2 linked regions of the Methanococcus voltae genome follow. Each later gene encodes a partner of the first gene's protein in a complex. Links are inferred from orthologs where the notes say so. Each region holds a gene or a part of one and is shown in the gene's direction. Other genes may lie near its edges.

Region 1 (3,205 bases):
ATCAATGCAGTTCATCTGTTCAGAATTAAGCAAAAACCTTAAAAAAGCTCACGTTGGAGTACATTGCCATAATGATTTTGGTTTAGCAGTAATTAATTCCATATATGGACTTATAGGTGGTGCAAAGGCAGTATCTACAACTATGAATGGTTTAGGGGAGCGTGCAGGTAATGCATCACTTGAAGAGTTTGTAATGGCTTTAAAAGCACTTTATGAGTTTGATATGGGTTTAAAAACTGAAAATTTGAAATCTATATCTCAAACGGTTGAAGAATATTCTAAAATAAAATTAGCTGAAAATAAACCAATTGTTGGTAATATTGTATTTTACCACGAAAGTGGAATCCATGTAGATGCCGTTTTAGAAAATCCTCTTACATATGAGCCAGTATTGCCTGAAGTAGTCGGACAAGAGCGAAAAATTATATTGGGTAAACATTCTGGTTGCAAAGCAGTTGCAAGTAGGTTATTAGAGCAAGGAATTGAGACTGATAGAGAACACTTATGGGAAATTGTTAAAAAAACTAAGGAAACCCGTGAAAGTGGTGTGGAGATAACAGATAATGTATTTAAGGATATTGTAAAACAGATATTGGATAATAAAAACTAAATATAATTTTTATTTATTTTGCATTTATCTTTACACTTATTCTTACGTTTATATTTATCTTTGATTTTATTTTTTAAATTATCATATAATATTGTTATAAATAGAGGAAATTAGTTAAATATTATATGGAATTATATTAATTAATAATAAGGTTTACAAAATTGTGATAATATGTTTGATTTGATATCGATAATAGGCGTTATAGTTATAGCAATCGTAGTTTGGGTATTGCTTAGTTTATTCTTTAAAACAATGAAATTAATGATTAAAATTGCGTTGATTTTAGTCATAATGTTAATTGTGGCTCATTTTGTATTGGGTATTTTTTAAATAATTATTTTAATTTTTTTAATTTTTTATACGATTTTTACATTAATTTTATAAGATTTTTAAAGGATAAATAGCCTTTGATTTAAATTATCTATGTAAATTTAGCTTAATTTAAAAAATTAAGCGGTTTTATGGATTATATTCCCGATATTTCATAGGGGAAAATATTATATACTTGTAATACATAGTAGGAGTGCTCGGTTTTTAGGAAAGATTAATAATATATTTATTAGTTCTACGAATCCATAAGTAGTCAGCTTATTCGAACAATGGATTATATTAGAAAAAGAGGTGTTTACATGGTAACAGTTTACGAAGTATCTCCAAATGAATTAATTGAGAAATTAGCAGAAGAATTAAAAGAAATAGGCATTCAAGAACCAGAATGGACATTATATGTTAAAACAGGTGCACATAAAGAAAGAAGACCAGACGATGCAGACTGGTGGTTTGTAAGATGTGCTTCAATCTTGAGAAAAGTTAATATGAACGGACCTGTAGGTGTTGAAAGATTAAGAAGCGCTTACGGTGGAAGAAAAAACAGAGGATGCGCCCCTGAAAGATTCGTAAAAGGTAGTGGTAATATCATCAGAAAAGCTTTACAAGCATTAGAATCAAAAGATTTAATCTTAAAAGCTGAAAATGGCGGTAGAATTATTTCACCAAAAGGACAATCATTATTAGACAACGTTGCTAAAAAAGTTTCAGACGCTTCAAAAGAATAATTATTCAACACTAAAAAATAATTACATTTAAATAATTATATTTAAAATTTAAACGTTGAATTTAAAATATTATTATATAATATTAATTATTAATTATTAATTATGGAATTATAGATATTTTAATATGGATATTATGTAAATATAGTTAAAATGATTTTATTTACAATTGTAATGTAGTTATTTTAGTAGTTGGTGAATTATATGGACCCTGAAGAAATAAAACAACAAAAGTTAGCAGAAATGCAGCAAAGAGTTCAAAATGACCCGGAAGCTCAAGCACAAATGCAACAGCAACTTGAGGAACAAAGGGCACAACAAGAGCTTCAAAAACAAAAGTTAATGAGACAAATATTGTCTGAGGAAGCAAGGTCAAGATTGGCAAGAATAAAAATGGCAAAACCTCAGTTTGCAGAGCAAGTTGAGTACCAGTTAATTCAATTGGCACAATCTGGAAGATTACCTATTCCTTTAGATGATGATAGATTTAGAGTTATTCTTGACAAAATTCATGAAAGCACTAAACCTAAAAGAAGTTTCAGTATTACAAGACGTTAATTTTGTGAAACTATGGCATTACTCAATACGGCAGATAAAACCAATATGAACAAAGCTTATGTATTGTTCAGTGGTGGTAAAGATAGTTCTTTATCTTCTATAATCTTAAGTAATCTTGGATATGATATAGAATTGATAACAATAAATTTTGGAGTATTGGACTCATACATTCATGCTCAAAATACTGCTAAAATTATCGGTTATCCTCATAAAGTTATACGCTTGGACAGTGAAATTCTTGAAAAATCTGTCGATATTATATTGGATGATGGATTTCCATCAAATGGGATACAATATATCCACAAGGAAACATTAAATATCATTTCTGATGATTTTGAAGTTATTGCAGATGGAACAAGACGGGATGATAGAGTTCCGAAACTAAGTCATGCGGAAGTTCAAAGTTTGGAAATGAGAAAAAATGTTCAATATATAACCCCACTTATGGGTTTTGGACATAAAACTTTAAGAAATCTTGTTAATAATTATTTTGAAATTTCGGAAAAAGAGAGTGAAGAACTCTTAAAATCGGATTATGAAACTGAAATAAGGGCAGTATTACGGTCAAGAGGAGAAAATCCTTTGGATTACTTCCCTAAGCACATTCAATCAAGAGTGGTCGGATTAAAAAAGAGGTGAATTTTATGGCAAGTAATAAACCATTAGGTAAAAAAATAAGATTAGCTAAAGCTTTAAATCAAAACAGAAGAGTACCTTTATTCGCAGTAGCTAAAACAAAAGGTGCAGTAAGAAGCCACCCAAAAATGAGAAACTGGAGAAGAAAAACCCTTAAAAAATAAGGGTTATATCAAAATTTTCTTTATTTTTAATAAAATATTTATTTTCTATTTATTTTCTATTTATTTTACGATTATATCACATTTTTCCATATTTTTATTTTTAAAAACGCATATTTTTACATACTTTTTTACATACTTTTTTACGTAATTTTTCCATATTTTTATTTATGATTTTTTCCTTTTTT
Region 2 (3,079 bases), on another replicon or contig:
TCTACTTACAAAAATCAAAAACATATATAAATACAGGTGACAATATGGCAAAAGAAAAACCAATATTGAACGTTGCATTTATCGGACACGTTGACGCTGGTAAATCAACTACAGTAGGAAGATTATTATTAGACGGTGGAGCTATCGACCCTCAGGTAATTACAAGATTAAGAAGAGAAGCTGAAGAAAAAGGTAAAGCTGGATTCGAATTTGCTTACGTTATGGACGGTTTAAAAGAAGAAAGAGAGAGAGGTGTTACAATTGACATCGCTCACAAAAAATTCCCTACCGACAAATACGAAGTAACAATCGTAGACTGCCCAGGCCACAGAGACTTCATTAAAAACATGATTACCGGTGCTTCACAAGCTGACGCAGCTGTTTTAGTTGTTAACGTAGATGACCACAACAACGGTATTCAGCCACAAACAAGAGAACACATTTTCTTAATCAGAACATTAGGTGTAAACCAATTAGCTGTTGCAATTAACAAAATGGACACAGTTAACTTCAGTGAAGATGACTACAATGCAATGAAGAAAATGTTAAGCGAAGAGTTATTAAAAATGTTAGGATACAACCCTGACACAGTACCTTTCATCCCTGTAGCTTCATTACACGGTGATAACGTATTCAAAAAATCAGAAAACACAAAATGGTACAAGGGTCCTACAATTGCTCAAGTTATTGACTCATTCCAACCTCCTCAAAAACCAACAAACTTACCATTGAGATTACCTATCCAAGATGTTTACTCAATCACTGGTGTAGGTACAGTTCCAGTTGGTAGAGTTGAAACAGGTATCATCAGACCAGGAGACAAAGTTGTATTTGAACCTTCAGGCTCAGTAGGAGAAGTTAAAACAGTGGAAATGCACCACGAACAATTACCTTCAGCTGAACCAGGAGACAACATTGGTTTCAACGTAAGAGGTGTAGGTAAAAAAGACATCAAGAGAGGAGACGTTTTAGGTCCAGTTGACAACGCACCATCAGTTGCAGCTGACTTCGATGCTCAAATTGTTGTTTTACAACACCCTTCAGTTATCACAGCAGGATACACACCAGTATTCCACGCACACACATCACAGATTGCTTGTACATTTGCAGAGTTAAGCAAAAAGTTAAACCCTGCAACTGGTGAAGTTTTAGAAGAAAACCCAGACTTCTTAAAAGCTGGTGATGCTGCAATCGTTAAATTAATACCAACAAAACCAATGGTTATTGAAAGCGTTAAAGAAATTCCACAACTCGGTAGATTCGCTATCAGAGATATGGGTATGACTGTAGCAGCTGGTATGGCTATTAGAGTTACAGCTAAAAACAAATAATTAGATTTACTCTAATTATTTAACTCTTTAATTTTTAAATTATACTTATTATTATTTTAATAAATTCATTACATATCATAAATGAGGCAAAATTATGCAAAAAGCAAGAATAAAATTATCAAGTACAAAACACACAGAATTAGACGGCGTATGTGACCAAATCAAAGCTATTGCTGAAAAAACAGGTGTTGATTTAGCAGGTCCAATTCCATTACCTACAAAAACATTAAAAGTTACAACAAGAAAGTCAACCGACGGTGAAGGTTCATCATCATTCGACAGATGGACAATGAAAATCCACAAAAGAGTTATTGACTTAGAAGCTGACGAAAGAACAATGAAACACATTATGAAAGTAAGAATTCCTGAAACAGTTCAAATCGAAATCGAATTAAGAAACTAATTTCGTATGAGAATTGAATTTGAAGGCTTTTTTTAAAATATTCAATAATTCATAAGCCATGAAAATATTGTTTTCCCCACGGGGATTTCAATAACCTTTTTCTTTTTAAATTTATTTTATTTTATGCGTATTTTTATGATATATTGTTTTATGGTAATACATTATACTGTGTTATTTAACCAATCTTTATATACTATGAAATTAATCATTTATTATACTGCAATTCACAGTAATTGTAGTGTATGTTGTGACCGTATTTCATAGTAAATACGGTGTATTATCTTTAAATAATAATAATAATAATAAAAAATTAATAATAATAATAATAATAAAAAATTAATAATAATAATAATAATAATAATAATAAAATAAAGAATAAATAGTAAACTTGCTTTTTTGAAATTTAATTATTAATTTAACTTCAATTTAAAAAATAGATATTTAAAAAATAAAATATTATTATGGTTGTTATTTAATTGTGGGTCAAATAACAAATTACTTTTTTATCATTTTCATTTTCATTTTCATTTTCAGTTTTATCGACTCTAACAAATCCATATCTTTCAAACTGTACACTTTCATCTTCTTTTACAACTGAAAAGTCTTTCTCTGCATAACCATTTGTTTCTATACCATTGCCGTCAATCACTGAAACTTTAACGCTATCTTTTACAGGTACCCAATGAATGATATTTGCCTTATTTTCCTTTGCGACTATGTAATCCTCACTGTCAAAGTGTGCGTAAACAACGTCTTCGCTTATTTCGTCAATAACTATGTTAAACAATTCCATAAGCCTATACATTTTACCTACTTCAATGTTATCATTACCTGATAGGTAGATTTCCCCGTTGTATTCTAACGTTCTCATACCCATATCTTTATCAGGATGCATTCTTAACTTAATAGTTTGATTGTCTGCATTTTTAACAATAACTTTTTTAGGATTTGCAACAAAGAAAAATCTTCTTGTAATTGCATCAATCAAATCTTTGTTAACTGCATATAAATTTTCCCACGCAAACCTAACATCAGCTTGTTTAATCCCTATATCAACCATTGTTTTATATATGGCTTCAGGTTTTATGCCTCTTTTCCTCATTGCTCTAAGAGTTCCTAATCTCGGGTCGTCCCAGCCAGAATATTCGCCATCTAAAATACCAGCGTGCATTTTAGACGTACTTAAAACAGGGCCTTCTATTTTTAAGATACCGTAGTGTAAATATTCAGGGATTTCCCAACCCATATAATCAAATATGTATTTTTGTTTTTCTGTATTTACAATGTGGTCTTTACCTCTTAAAACGTGTGTAAGACCCATTAAATGGTCGTCAACACTTACAGA

Evidence for each region.
Region 2: J3E06_RS02830 (region 1) and rpsJ share a complex: the UniProt entries of both Methanocaldococcus jannaschii proteins name them as parts of the 30S ribosomal subunit. The link is inferred for Methanococcus voltae from one-to-one orthologs.

Annotation. Positions count from the first base shown.
Region 1 is NZ_JANUCR010000002.1:54,277-57,481, forward strand. What follows is about bases 96-2,952. They hold J3E06_RS02830 (30S ribosomal protein S19e), read left to right. Parts: upstream 96-1,239; coding sequence 1,240-1,665; downstream 1,666-2,952. Other genes in these bases: J3E06_RS02820 (homocitrate synthase family protein), read left to right, coding at 96-610; J3E06_RS02825 (hypothetical protein), read left to right, coding at 782-940; J3E06_RS02835 (DNA-binding protein), read left to right, coding at 1,867-2,220; J3E06_RS02840 (DUF7411 family protein), read left to right, coding at 2,266-2,859; J3E06_RS02845 (50S ribosomal protein L39e), read left to right, coding at 2,865-2,952. In the rest of the region: more of J3E06_RS02820, read left to right, coding at 1-95; more of J3E06_RS02845, read left to right, coding at 2,953-3,020. UniProt on the Methanocaldococcus jannaschii protein: May be involved in maturation of the 30S ribosomal subunit.
Region 2 is NZ_JANUCR010000001.1:175,527-178,605, reverse strand. What follows is about bases 349-3,079. They hold rpsJ (30S ribosomal protein S10), read left to right. Parts: upstream 349-1,425; coding sequence 1,426-1,734; downstream 1,735-3,079. Other genes in these bases: J3E06_RS00735 (glutamate--tRNA ligase), read right to left, coding at 2,207-3,079; tuf (translation elongation factor EF-1 subunit alpha), read left to right, coding at 349-1,331. Also shown: more of tuf, read left to right, coding at 45-348. UniProt on the Methanocaldococcus jannaschii protein: Involved in the binding of tRNA to the ribosomes.